Regions from separate parts of the Psychrobacillus sp. FSL K6-1415 genome, predicted to be linked through region 2. Evidence: a T-box and tRNA genes for the amino acid it is inferred to sense, from the RefSeq annotation. Region 2 holds a T-box; the other holds one or more tRNA genes.
What was found. The T-box of region 2 lies ahead of tyrS (tyrosine--tRNA ligase). A T-box ahead of a tRNA ligase gene usually reads a tRNA of that ligase, here a tRNA-Tyr.
Positions count from the first base shown of each region.

Region 1 (7,422 bases), 1.2 Mb from region 2:
TGATCTTAGTTGCCAGCATTCAGTTGGGCACTCTAAGGTGACTGCCGGTGATAAACCGGAGGAAGGTGGGGATGACGTCAAATCATCATGCCCCTTATGACCTGGGCTACACACGTGCTACAATGGACGGTACAGAGGGTCGCAACCCCGCGAGGGTGAGCAAATCCCATAAAACCGTTCTCAGTTCGGATTGTAGGCTGCAACTCGCCTACATGAAGCCGGAATCGCTAGTAATCGTGGATCAGCATGCCACGGTGAATACGTTCCCGGGCCTTGTACACACCGCCCGTCACACCACGAGAGTTTGTAACACCCGAAGTCGGTGGGGTAACCCTTACGGGAGCCAGCCGCCGAAGGTGGGACAGATGATTGGGGTGAAGTCGTAACAAGGTAGCCGTATCGGAAGGTGCGGCTGGATCACCTCCTTTCTAAGGATAATATCGGAATACGAATCTTTATTCGTATCTTAACGTTTTGCAGTTCAGTTTTGAATGTTCATTTTATATGAAGATTCTATACTTGCTCCTGCGATTTTTCGTCGCAAAGTGAGCAAACCTTTGTTCTTTGAAAACTGGATAAAACGACATTGAAACAATAAACAACAAGAAATTCTGTTGTGATTATTTACATAATTACAACGTGTAAGACTTTTTAACTTTTAGGTTAAGTTAATAAGGGCGCACGGTGAATGCCTTGGCACTAGGAGTCGACGAAGGACGGCACTAACACCGATATGCTTCGGGGAGCTGTAAGTGAGCTTTGATCCGGAGATTTCCGAATGGGGAAACCCACTGTTCGTAATGGAGCAGTACATTTGCGTGAATACATAGCGCATCTGAGACACACCCAGGGAACTGAAACATCTAAGTACCTGGAGGAAGAGAAAGAAAAATCGATTCCCTGAGTAGCGGCGAGCGAAACGGGAATAGCCCAAACCAAGAGGCTTGCCTCTTGGGGTTGTAGGACACTCTACATAGAGTTACAAAGGAATGAGTTAGACGAAGCGATCTGGAAAGGTCCGCAGGATAGGGTAAAAGCCCCGTAGTCCAAAATTCATTCTCTCTTGAGTGTATCCTGAGTACGGCGGAACACGTGAAATTCCGTCGGAATCCGGGAGGACCATCTCCCAAGGCTAAATACTACCTAGTGACCGATAGTGAACCAGTACCGTGAGGGAAAGGTGAAAAGCACCCCGGAAGGGGAGTGAAATAGATCCTGAAACCGTGTGCCTACAAGTAGTTAGAGCCCGTTAATGGGTGATAGCGTGCCTTTTGTAGAATGAACCGGCGAGTTACGATTACATGCAAGGTTAAGTTGAGAAGACGGAGCCGCAGCGAAAGCGAGTCTGAATAGGGCGAATGAGTATGTGGTCGTAGACCCGAAACCAGGTGATCTACCCATGTCCAGGATGAAGGTAAGGTAACACTTACTGGAGGTCCGAACCCACGCACGTTGAAAAGTGCGGGGATGAGGTGTGGGTAGCGGAGAAATTCCAATCGAACCTGGAGATAGCTGGTTCTCTCCGAAATAGCTTTAGGGCTAGCCTCAAACGTTAGAATCTTGGAGGTAGAGCACTGTTTGGACTAGGGGCCCATCCCGGGTTACCGAATTCAGACAAACTCCGAATGCCAATGATTTATGTTTGGGAGTCAGACTGCGAGTGATAAGATCCGTAGTCAAGAGGGAAACAGCCCAGACCACCAGCTAAGGTCCCAAAGTATTTGTTAAGTGGAAAAGGATGTGGCGTTGCTTAGACAACCAGGATGTTGGCTTAGAAGCAGCCATCATTTAAAGAGTGCGTAATAGCTCACTGGTCGAGTGACGCTGCGCCGAAAATGTATCGGGGCTAAACAAATCACCGAAGCTGTGGATTGATACCTTTGGTATCAGTGGTAGGAGAGCGTTCTAAGGGCGTTGAAGTCAGACCGGAAGGACTGGTGGAGCGCTTAGAAGTGAGAATGCCGGTATGAGTAGCGAAAGACGGGTGAGAATCCCGTCCACCGTATGACTAAGGTTTCCTGAGGAAGGCTCGTCCGCTCAGGGTTAGTCGGGACCTAAGCCGAGGCCGATAGGCGTAGGCGATGGATAACAGGTTGATATTCCTGTACCACCAAACCACCGTTTGAGTAATGGGGGGACGCAGAAGGATAGGGTAAGCATGCTGTTGGTTATGCATGTCCAAGCAGTAAGGTGTGAATGTAGGCAAATCCGCATTCTATAACATTGAGCTGTGATGGCGAGGACGTATGTCCGGAGTTCCTGATTTCACACTGCCAAGAAAAGCCTCTAGCGAGGTGATAGGTGCCCGTACCGCAAACCGACACAGGTAGTCGAGGAGAGAATCCTAAGGTGAGCGAGAGAACTCTCGTTAAGGAACTCGGCAAAATGACCCCGTAACTTCGGGAGAAGGGGTGCTCTTTTGGGTGCATAGCCTAGAAGAGCCGCAGTGAATAGGCCCAGGCGACTGTTTAGCAAAAACACAGGTCTCTGCAAAACCGTAAGGTGAAGTATAGGGGCTGACGCCTGCCCGGTGCTGGAAGGTTAAGAGGAGTGCTTAGCGCAAGCGAAGGTGCGAATTGAAGCCCCAGTAAACGGCGGCCGTAACTATAACGGTCCTAAGGTAGCGAAATTCCTTGTCGGGTAAGTTCCGACCCGCACGAAAGGCGTAACGATCTGGGCACTGTCTCAACGAGAGACTCGGTGAAATTATAGTACCTGTGAAGATGCAGGTTACCCGCGACAGGACGGAAAGACCCCGTGGAGCTTTACTATAGCTTGATATTGAATTTTGGTGCAACTTGTACAGGATAGGCAGGAGCCTTAGAGCCCGGAGCGCCAGCTTCGGAGGAGGCGTCGGTGGGATACTGCCCTGGTTGTATTGAAATTCTAACCCATACCCGTAACCCGGGTAGGAGACAGTGTCAGGCGGGTAGTTTGACTGGGGCGGTCGCCTCCTAAAGTGTAACGGAGGCGCCCAAAGGTTCCCTCAGAATGGTTGGAAATCATTCGAAGAGTGTAAAGGCAGAAGGGAGCTTGACTGCGAGACCTACAAGTCGAGCAGGGTCGAAAGACGGGCTTAGTGATCCGGTGGTTCCGCATGGAAGGGCCATCGCTCAACGGATAAAAGCTACCCCGGGGATAACAGGCTTATCTCCCCCAAGAGTCCACATCGACGGGGAGGTTTGGCACCTCGATGTCGGCTCATCGCATCCTGGGGCTGTAGTCGGTCCCAAGGGTTGGGCTGTTCGCCCATTAAAGCGGTACGCGAGCTGGGTTCAGAACGTCGTGAGACAGTTCGGTCCCTATCCGTCGTGGGCGTAGGAAATTTGAGAGGAGCTGTCCTTAGTACGAGAGGACCGGGATGGACACACCGCTGGTGTACCAGTTGTTCTGCCAAGAGCATCGCTGGGTAGCTATGTGTGGACGGGATAAGTGCTGAAAGCATCTAAGCACGAAGCCCCCCTCAAGATGAGATTTCCCATTACGCAAGTAAGTAAGATCCCTCAAAGACGATGAGGTAGATAGGTTCGGGGTGGAAGCGTGGCGACACGTGCAGCTGACGAATACTAATCGATCGAGGACTTAACCAAATTTGTTTAACGTAACAATGTCGTTTATCCAGTTTTGAGTGAACAAACACTCTATATATGAGGGTTTCAAGACACGAGTAATTCGAGGAAACAATTGAGAGAAAGAAGGAACGTACTAACGTACGTGACTGACAGATCGAATGAAGTTGACAACGCAATGCGCCGTATATTGAAAGCCGAATGAGTCTAGTGATGATGGCGAAGAGGTCACACCCGTTCCCATACCGAACACGGAAGTTAAGCTCTTCAGCGCCGATGGTAGTTGGGGGTCTCCCCCTGTGAGAGTAGGACGTCGCTGGGCACCAAAGAAAAAGTCGTTACCGAGAAATTGGTAGCGGCTTTTTTTGTAAAAATAAATAAGCCGTAGGCAGTCTTTCTCTATAAAGAAGCATGCGAGAAAGTAGAGGGGCAAAGAGTTCAAGGAAGCAAACGAGAGAGACTCGGAGCGTATAACATACGCGAGAATTGAACGAGAGCGGCTGACGAAGAAATCTGCTGACCATCTGCTTTCGCAGCCCCGGACACGGAAGTAAAGCTCTTGCGCCGATGGTAGTTGGGGGTCTCCCCCTGTGAGAGTAGGACGTCGCTGGGCACCAAGAAAAAGTCGTTACCGAGAAATTGGTAGCGGCTTTTTTTGTATAAATAAATAAGCCGTAGGCAGTCTTTCTCTATAAAAAAGTATGCGAGAAAGTAGAGGGGCAAAGAGTTCGAGGAAGCAAACGAGAGAGACTCGGAGCGTATAACATACGCGAGAATTGAACGAGAGCGGCTGACGAAGAAATCTGCCGACCATCTGCTTTCGCAGCCCGAACACGGAAGTTAAGCTCTTGCGCCGATGGTAGTTGGGGGTCTCCCCCTGTGAGAGTAGGACGTCGCTGGGCACCAAGAAAAAGTCGTTACCGAGAAATTGGTAGCGGCTTTTTTTGTATAAATAAATAAGCCGTAGGCAGTCTTTCTCTATAAAAAAGTATGCGAGAAAGTAGAGGGGCAAAGAGTTCGAGGAAGCAAACGAGAGAGACTCGGAGCGTATAACATACGCGAGAATTGAACGAATGCGGCTGACGAAGAAATCTGCCGACTCATAGGTTTTATATAGAGTATTTATCATAATTACGCTATGATAAGATCGTTGTTAATCCCTAAACTGCTCACCAAGGCACTTATTTCTCATCACATTAGTAGAGTGCTTACATACATAAGAAAGAGTACAAAATTAAAAAGAATACTTTTTTTCAATTCTTCAAATACAGACTTGAATTTTTAAGAAGAGTTGCTATAATTATATTTGTACTTTAAATAGGTATACGTTCCGAAGTAGCTCAGTGGTAGAGCAATCGACTGTTAATCGATCGGTCGTAGGTTCGAGTCCTACCTTCGGAGCCATTTTTTTGTCTTTGCTTCCATAGCTCAGTAGGTAGAGTGCTTCCATGGTAAGGAAGAGGTCACCGGTTCAAATCCGGTTGGAAGCTTCACTACAAATTATTTAAGGAAAAAACTTGTCTTAATGTCAGATATATGATATTATAGTTCTTGTCTGGTTTTTACATAAATGAGGAATAGTTTCACTTGAATGAATAATAGTAGTTCGAGATGGAAAGCTATACTGTACCAGCATTCATAAAACCCAGGAGGATTAGCTCAGCTGGGAGAGCATCTGCCTTACAAGCAGAGGGTCGGCGGTTCGAGCCCGTCATCCTCCACCATTATATTTATACGTAGCTTTGGAGGGGTAGCGAAGTGGCTAAACGCGGCGGACTGTAAATCCGCTCCTTAGGGTTCGGCGGTTCGAATCCGCCCCCCTCCACCAGTTTATTGGGGTATAGCCAAGCGGTAAGGCAATGGATTTTGATTCCATCATGCCCTGGTTCGAATCCAGGTACCCCAGCCAATCGTTTTTAAATTTCAAATAGCATGGGGCCTTAGCTCAGCTGGGAGAGCGCCTGCCTTGCACGCAGGAGGTCAGCGGTTCGATCCCGCTAGGCTCCATAAATAGTATAGTTAAACTCTTTCAATCAAAAGTTGAAAGAGTTTTTTTGTATAAAAAATGCTTTTCAAAATAGAGTAGTTTCCTTTATGATGAAATAAAAAAGTGAGGTGTACGATTTGACTGAGACATTAATCTATGGGGATGTGACTTTACGCCCGCTTCTAGTTTCAGATTGTGAACTATTGTGGGAACTTTATGAACCAGGGATATTTGAATTTATGTTAAATAGGATTGAAAGCAAAGAACAGCTAGAAAAGTGGTTGTATGCTGGTATTCATCAAATGAATGTGGATAGCACTGCTTTGGCATTTGTAGTTGAAAATACAAACACAAAAGAAATTATGGGGACCACTCGTATTTATGCGATGGATCAGTCGAATAATAGTTGCGAGATAGGTTCTACTTTCTATGGAAAACAATATCAGCGTACACATGTAAATACAACCTGCAAGTATATGTTGTTAAAGTATTGCTTTGAGCAAATGGGTATGATTCGAGTTCAGTTTAAAACAGATGAATTAAATCTATCCTCTCAACGGGCAATCGAACGAATTGGCGGCGTAAAAGAGGGTATACTGCGTAATGAACGAATACGATCTAACGGGTCTGTTCGAAATGCGGTTGTATACTCTATTATTGAAAGTGAATGGTCGGAAGTGAAATACAAGCTTGTTCAATTAATGAATAAATATTCGTAATTATGCTTGGTTGAGCCAAACACCCTTTAGCATTTACAATGGGAGTAACAACTTAAGGGGGTATAAAATAATGAGTAAATTAAACATTTCAATTATAGGGGTTCCAATGGACCTGGGTCAAAATAGACGAGGCGTCGATATGGGACCAAGTGCAATACGATATGCGGGTGTAGTAGAAAGACTTCAAGAGCTTGGGCACTCCGTAGATGATGTTGGGGATATTGCGATTGGAAGAAGAGAGACATCTCAAAACACGAAATTACGTAATCTAGAAGAAGTAGTTGCAGCGAATACAATACTTGCTAATAGAGTTCATGATATTATTGGAGAAGGTAATTTTCCGATAGTACTTGGTGGTGATCATAGTATTGCTATAGGAACACTTGCAGGGTTAGCAGATCGTTATGACAACCTAGGAGTCATTTGGTATGATGCTCATGCCGATTTAAATACAGCTGAAACATCGCCTTCTGGAAATATCCATGGGATGCCACTTGCTGTAAGTATTGGCTTAGGTCATGAAGCGCTTGTGAATATTCGAGATTTTGCTCCGAAGATTAAACCAGAGAATGTCGTGATTATTGGTGCTCGTTCGGTTGATCCGGGAGAACGAGATCTTATTAAAGAAAAAGGGATTAAAGTATTCTCTATGCATGAAATTGACAAGCTTGGAATGTCGGAAGTAATGACTCAAACAATTCAGTATTTCAAGGATCGTAAAGTTGATGGGGTTCACCTTTCACTCGATTTAGATGGTTTAGATCCTTTATATACACCTGGGGTAGGAACTCCAGTAGCTGGAGGTATTACATACAGAGAAAGTCATTTAGCGATGGAAATGCTATATGCTTCAGAGATGGTTACTTCAGCTGAATTCGTAGAAGTAAATCCAATTCTCGATGAAAAAAATAAAACGGCTGATGTAGCGGTTGGATTAATGGGTTCACTATTAGGGGAAAGTCTTGTCTAAAAATTTTTTTTGTAATTAATAGTGCTCAAAATAGAAAGTTAAAACAAGTAAGGTATATCTTTGATAAGAAAAAGCGGACATCCAGTCTGCTTTTTTCTTTTTGAAAATCCACACAAAGATGGAAATGTTTGATAATATTAAGATATACAAAAAAAATGAAACCTGTTGATACCTTCA
Region 1 covers NZ_JBBOOQ010000001.1:4,040,391-4,047,812, reverse strand. Annotated here, with positions in the region: rRNA gene MKY60_RS19910 (16S ribosomal RNA) at 1-428, shown strand, start outside; rRNA gene MKY60_RS19905 (23S ribosomal RNA) at 662-3,590, shown strand; rRNA gene rrf (5S ribosomal RNA) at 3,776-3,891, shown strand; tRNA gene MKY60_RS19895 (tRNA-Asn) at 4,899-4,973, shown strand; tRNA gene MKY60_RS19890 (tRNA-Thr) at 4,987-5,059, shown strand; tRNA gene MKY60_RS19885 (tRNA-Val) at 5,218-5,293, shown strand; tRNA gene MKY60_RS19880 (tRNA-Tyr) at 5,314-5,397, shown strand; tRNA gene MKY60_RS19875 (tRNA-Gln) at 5,404-5,478, shown strand; tRNA gene MKY60_RS19870 (tRNA-Ala) at 5,504-5,576, shown strand; gene MKY60_RS19865 (GNAT family N-acetyltransferase) at 5,685-6,275, shown strand; gene rocF (arginase) at 6,346-7,245, shown strand.
Region 1: it has a tRNA-Tyr gene. The T-box ahead of tyrS (tyrosine--tRNA ligase) is inferred to sense a tRNA for this amino acid. The anticodon was not compared.

Region 2 (7,422 bases):
AAAAAGGTCTTGCAGCACATGCAGCACCTAGAGAAATCGAATTCAAAGATAAACTTCCAAAAACCAGAAGTGGTAAAATCATGCGCCGCGTATTAAAAGCTTGGGAGTTAAAGCTGCCAACAGGCGATTTATCTACCATGGAAGATTAATGGTCTAGGTGAATTAAAGTAATACGAAATATAAAAGTACAAAAAGCATTGCGTTTAGCAATGCTTTTTTGTACTTGATATAGGTAAGGAGGGGAAGTTGGTGTATGGATTTGACAGAATGTTTTGGCTTGATTTATTTATCTTGTTAGTTATCGTGATATCACTTTTAACTTTATTTAATACTGTTATGAGAAAATGGCTAAAGTTAGAGAAAAAGGATTTTTTTTATATAACCATATGAATGCAAAACATAAAATTGGACGATAATTTTTAGTGAGCATGATTCTTGGCTTATTTATTAATGCCATGAGAGATGCATTGTAAGGGTTTTGGTTTTTGGAAATCTGGTTTTTAATTGTTATTTTTATAGTTGTGTCTGAAACCGATAGGGCCATGATGGATTGGAAGCATGCAGTAAACAAAAAAAGAATATATATTTACAATCAGCCAGTTAGTATTTGGTGTTATTTTGTTACTAACAGTCTTTAAGACTAATTTTTTTGGATTGATGTAAAAAAGATAGGAGGGAAATCCAAGTAACATAAAAACCATCTATCAGACTGTTGATAGATGGTCATTAAAGAACTACAATTATAAAAATTATTGTGTTTAGGATGGAGAATCGTCACGATTTGACTCCATGTATTATTTAATCCTGATTAAACCACAGCTCATCTTTGTTATCAATCTCACCATTGTAATTAATGAGAATTTCATCTCCTGCTTTAATATTTGTGTAAGCATAGAAGTCAAATGTGTGATTTTCAAAATTAATCTCATACATTGCATTCGGTTCATAGGAATGGTTAAACAACATTCCGTAACCAAGGAGGATAGCAGAATGATTTATTCCATATTCAAAAGCGTAATCTCCAAGTATGGTTTGCTCAATGTATTGATGCTGGTCGTTTGGATATGCAATGACAGGTGCTTCATGGAAAAGCTCTCCTTTTTTTATATCACATGTAGCAAATACCCCTCTATTGAATTCTCCATCACTTAATGGAGATGTTTTTACCTCAATCATGTTTATTCGCCTACTCACTTTTAAAATATTCTTTCTAACTGTAACATTAATTTGAACATTATGCTCCTTTTATTTTGGTGTAATATCATTGCGTAAGAATAGTTGACCATTTAATGGAACAAGAAAGACCTGGTAAAAAGACGCCAGGTCCTCAAAGAACAGAAAATTAGATATGCCGTTGATTTACGCTCCGAGCGGCCGCTTACTGTGGGCACGGTTTCGGCCGCTTCCTTCGCTTCACTCAGTCCTGGGTCATCAGCTCGTGCTGTTCCCATTGAAGTTGCCGCCCTACGATCCTATCAACAATGGTCATTTAAAAAACAGATAATTGAAAACAGTATCGGCTAAATAAACGAGGATTACATTATAAAACGTCAAGATGAAGTTAACGCAATTATTTAGGAAATCTTATCGTATAAGCTATATGCTTTGCCCAATCACCTAGTGGGTAATACTCATTAAATTGATTGTAATGGAATGTGGCGACTCCAGCGGGATAAGCGAGAAAGTCGAGACCCCCAAGTAGCGTAGGGAACGAGGCTCGGCCGCGCATGCGGAAAGCGTCCACATGAAATGGCAATCAGTAGGATTATTCATCTTTTATTGTTCCATGATCCCAGTATTCCTGGAAATTTTTTATACTTTCTTATTCCTCAAAAAGAGCCCAATTCTCAATCGAATTAGGGCTCTTCTATGTTTCATTTATACTATTTTTACACGCCCTCATCAGGAGAAGTCGGTTCTTCCTCTACGGGAGGGGTAACAGGTTCTTCTTCAATAGGTGGTGTAACTGGATCTACAACAGGAGGTGTTACTGGATCCTCCTCATTGTCTTCAGGTGTTGTAGGAGGTATTGCTGGTTCAGGTGGTTCTGCAGCTTCTATGGAAACTATATTAGATGCTCCTGATTCTAATCCAGTAATATCGACAGCAACAGCAATAAATTGCCCAGCTCGATTAACAGAAAAACTATTTTCTGCTGCCTCTTTGGTAGAAGAAAGTAGTACTCTTTGTCCATTTACGACTTCATACACTCGATATCCCACAACATCCCCAGAAGTAGACTTAGACCATGTCATAGTACCACTAGTCATTGTAGCAGTGACAGCAGCTGGTGGGCTTCCGTCAGCATTAAATACTTCCTCCGAAACAACATTACCTCCAAAGGCCGATTTTGTAGGGAATAACTTAGAAGCGTTGCCTCCAAATTTGCCAAGCATACGCTTGATAAAGTCTTCGTTTACTCCGTAGCCACCACTTACAACAAATTCGCTTGGTGTGTTATCGAGCGCACGATATCTGTTTCCGTTAATCTCAACGTAGGATGAAGAGATTAAACTATCATCTTTTGCAGTTGGTAATAAGACAGCCGCGTTAAATAAATCAGACTTTACTAAACCTGCTTGAGAACATGCATCTGAGACCGCTAATCCCGAAATTCCACAGAATGATCTAGTAACGACTCCCTCCGGTGCCGTAAAGTTAGTAGAGGCATCTACTAATTCAGGATTCACATCATACATAGCATTCATCATATTAGACCAGAACATATTGATGCGTACACTAGGGTGATTGTAGCGATTATTCATATAATATAATGTCTGTGTATCATCTCCATAACCTAACCAAACTCCTAAAGAAATATTTGGGTTATAGCCTACTAGCCATGAATCATTATGATTTTGTGTTGTACCCGTTTTTGCTCCAAAATCAGATTGAAATTTCAATCTAGAGTTTGCTAATTTTGCAGTCCCCTCGGACAGTACATCTCTTAACATATCGGTAATAATATATGAAGTAGCGCTACTAAACACGGGTACAGCTTCCACCTCATGCTGATAAATTACATTGCCGTCTACATCTTCTATTTTTTCAATCATATATGCATCGATAAATTGACCATTGTTTCCAAACGTACCAAAGGCATTTGTATTTTCTTCGAGTGTTGCACCTTTTGTCATTCCACCAATAGAAAGGGCATGATTGGCATACTCTGTTTCTTCAATACTCTCAAAGCCCATTTTTGTTAAAAATTCAGTAGGTTTACGATCCATTATTAAATCGTATAAACGAATAGTTGATAAGTTTTGGGATGTTGTCAAAGCATCCCTAGCAGAAATAATACCTAGCTCCTGTGTAGTTGTATAGTTAGATGGTGATTTTGCCCAAGTGGTGCTACTTAAATTGTCCAACTTCACGTCTACTACTGGACTACCTGCACCTATTACCCCATATTCTATTGCTGGAGCATATACTAATAAGGGTTTAATCGTAGAACCAATTGGTCTGATTCCTTGTGTAGAGTAGTTTACTTTATCAAGTTTATGATCTCTTCCTCCTAAGAAGGAAAGAATCTTCCCTGTTCCATTTTCTATTAACATCCCGCCAACTTGAACAGGAAAGTCTTTTACAATGGTCTCACCGGAATCTGGATCTTTCACTTCTTTTTGGAAAGTATGTCCATAAAACTCGAATTCATCTCTAACTTTTAACATAGCCTCATACATGTCTTTATTAATAGTGGTGTGAATGCGATAACCATCTGTGCTAATAGAACGTTGTGCTAAAATATCGTATTTTTCATATAGTTTTTTCTCTTTATCTAATCTAGCAGGATCAATTGAGTCTGCCTCAGCAAACTTATCCCTTAATATATCTTTAACCCTATTTTCAATTTCGTATGTCAACCAAGGGTATTTATCCTCTGCAACAATTTCTGGCTGTCTAAAATCTTTTGTAATATCATAGCTTACCGCATTATTGTATTCTTCATCTGTAATATAACCAGTTTCATTCATACGGAATAACACAGTCTTCATTCGTTCAATACCAAGTTGTAGGGCTTCTCCTTCTTTTAGTTCGCCGCCTTGTCGAAATGGTGTATATGCAAATGGAGCTTGTGGAATACCCGCTATGTAGGCCGCTTGGGGTAAAGTAAGATCTTTTGCTTTTAAATTGAATATTCCATTTGCCGCTGTTTCTATCCCTGCAATGTTTCTCCCATTAGAGTTCCGTCCATAAGGGATAATATTTAAATATGATTCTAGTATTTCATCTTTGTTCATAAAGTGTTCTAAACGCATAGCTAATAGAATCTCTTTAGCTTTACGTTCGTAAGAAACTTCGTTTGTTAAAATTTGATTTTTGATCAATTGTTGGGTTAGTGTTGATCCACCAGTTTGTGTATCTGAGTTAGATACATCTTGAAGTAATCCGCGGAATATTGCTTTTGGTACAATGCCATTATGCACTTCAAAATACTCATCCTCAGTAGCAAGTACTGCATCAATTACATGAGGAGATACCTCTGATAACTTTGTTTCTGTTCGTTCCAAATCAGTACGTAATTTACCTAAATATACATCCCCGTCAAAATAGACTTCTGAAGTCTCATCATAATTAAATACAGCACTTCGCATTTCTTCCTTATCACGAAGAGGTTCTTCTTTTACTAATGATGCGAAATATCCAGCGCCGACGGATACGCCGAATACACCCATTGTCAGGATTCCGACCATGAGAAGTAAACATAGATTCCATAAAACACCGGAAGATATTCTTAATCCCTTAGCCCATTTCGTAGATTCCCATACATCAAATTTATCTTTATAATTCTGTATTTTTTCTAGCCATTTCTTCATTCAGTTCTCGCCCCCTAAATCTTGAATTATTATACCATACGCACATATTGTTAGACATAGTTATTGACATCCAATGTAAATTAGGTAAAATAGGTATATATTTTAACGAAGAAAAGTCCGAAGTAGTATTTATGCATACTGTGAAGAGAGCTAGCGGTTGGTGAGAGCTAGTCAGTGTATAAAAACGAATTACAGGCTTGGAGTTAAACGTACTCACAACGATACGGTGATTGAGGCGGAGGGAGTAATTCCTTCAAGCTGGGTGGTACCGCGCTAACGATTAAGCGTCCCTGCATGATTATATATCATGTAGGGACTTTTTTATTTTAAGGAGGAGATTATATGGTGAACTTATTAGATGATTTAGCTTGGAGAGGTCTTTTATATCAGCAAACAGATGCGGAAGGTATGGAACAGCTTCTAAATAAGGAGAAAATCTCATTGTACTGTGGGGTGGATCCGACTGCTGACAGTATGCATATTGGCCATATCGTACCATTATTAACGTTAAGACGGTTCCAAATGCACGGACATAAACCAATTCTTTTAGTTGGTGGAGCAACAGGGATGATTGGAGATCCTTCCGGTCGTTCAGAAGAGCGTCAATTACAAACGACAGAGCAGATTGATTTGAATGTCCAGGGGATAAAAAAACAAATGGAGCAAATTTTTGATTTTCAATCCGAAAACGGTGCACAAATGGTAAATAACCGTGATTGGATTGGCTCCATGAATGTAATTGAATTTCTAAGAGACTTTGGAAAATTAATTAACATCAATTATATGCTTGGAAAAGATTCTATTGCTTCTCGCTTAGATACAGGACTGTCTTTTACGGAATTTGCATATACGCTTATTCAGGGGATTGATTTTAATCATTTATATGACCATTTTGGATGTCGAGTTCAAGTGGGTGGATCCGACCAATGGGGGAATATTACTACTGGTTTAGAGGTGATTCGTAAAACACATGATGATAATACGAAGGCCTATGGTATTACTATTCCTTTAGTAACAAAAGCTGATGGAACAAAGTTTGGCAAATCTGCATCAGGTTCGATATGGTTAGATGCCAAAAAGACATCTCCATACGAATTTTATCAGTTCTGGATTAATACAGCAGATTCAGATGTTATTAAATATTTGAAAATCTTTACTTTCTTAGAGCGTGTAGAAATTGAGGCCTTAGAAGTAACGGTTGAAAATGAGCCGCACTTAAGAAAAGCACAAATAACGCTAGCTGAAGAAATGACTCGCTTAATCCATGGACAAGATGCATTGGACCAAGCCATTCGAATTTCCCAGGCATTATTTAGCGGTGATTTGAAGGCTTTGACTGCAGAAGAAATGAAAGATGCTTTTAAAGATGTACCTTCAGTTGAGATGTCTAAAGAGGACAAATCTATTGTAGACTTCATAGTGGAGGCCGCAGTCTCCCCATCTAAACGTCAGGCACGAGAAGATGTAACCAATGGTGCTATTTCTATTAATGGAGAAAAAATCACAGATGTTGCATACGTAGTAGGTGGAGAAGATCGATTAGAAGATGAGTTTATGATTATGCGCAGAGGTAAGAAAAACTATAAAATGATTAAGTTTGTATAAGATAAAAGCTACTTCCCAATACTCTAAAGGGGAGTAGCTTTTTAAACTGATTAAAAACCGCCACGCTCATCTATGTGGTGATTATTCTGGCCATCTTTTACTTGAAGCTGTTTCTTTTCATGCTCATTTAATTTTTGATATTCCAGATAATTTTCGCCTGTAACATTATCTTTTTTCTTCTTATTGGGTGAACTAAACGATTTAACTTTTTTCATACAAAGACCCTCCTATTTCTTAAAAGTTCCTCGTTAGTATTGACCAGTTTTGTTTAAATAGTCACAAATTTAGTAAGAAGATGAAAAAAGAAATCATTACTAGTTAAAAAAGAACTTAAAATAGTATAAAATAATAATAAGGACAAATATGTTTGCTTTTAAAACATAATTTTTTATTATTGGATTGAGGGGACGTTCGCAGTGAGTGCAAAGAGGTATATATTACATCATTTTGATGATTTTTTTGTTGTTCTATTTGAAAAGGACAATAAAGCAAATAAACTAGTCATCTTAAAAGATAAATTTACGGTAGATGCTAAAGAGGGAGATTTATTAGAGGTAGAAGTCAACCAAGATAAATCAGGTTACAATTTTAAGATGCTAGAAGAAGAAGCAGATAATACAAAACAAAGATTATTAGACTTAATAGAGAATATGAAAAAAAGTTAAGTATTAAAATAAATTCAGTTGTGGAAGCGCAAATATTTGGGGTAATAGTAAGTCGACCATAGCAGCCTTAAGTTGTAAAGAGAGAATAACCTCTAAAACAATTTAAAGCTGTTTTTCTATTGTTATAAACAAACTAACGTTATTGTGTCAAATGAGATCTTGGATTTGAAAATATTAGTTAAGGTAAAAGCATGTAATTGGAAAACTGGTAAATAATTTTAATGAAATGACAGATAATACTAAAGGGCTATTGATAAAATTGCTATACAATTTAGGTGATTAAAAGGCAATAGGCAAAATAGGTTCATTAATTTCGACATGGCCAGATGTGTATA
Region 2 covers NZ_JBBOOQ010000001.1:2,797,468-2,804,889, reverse strand. Annotated here, with positions in the region: gene acsA (acetate--CoA ligase) at 1-149, shown strand, start outside; gene MKY60_RS21195 (DUF4181 domain-containing protein) at 486-638, shown strand; gene MKY60_RS13255 (SET domain-containing protein) at 799-1,176, opposite strand; gene MKY60_RS13250 (transglycosylase domain-containing protein) at 1,890-4,817, opposite strand; T-box leader at 4,917-5,112, shown strand; gene tyrS (tyrosine--tRNA ligase) at 5,160-6,422, shown strand; gene MKY60_RS13240 (hypothetical protein) at 6,473-6,637, opposite strand; gene MKY60_RS13235 (hypothetical protein) at 6,839-7,087, shown strand.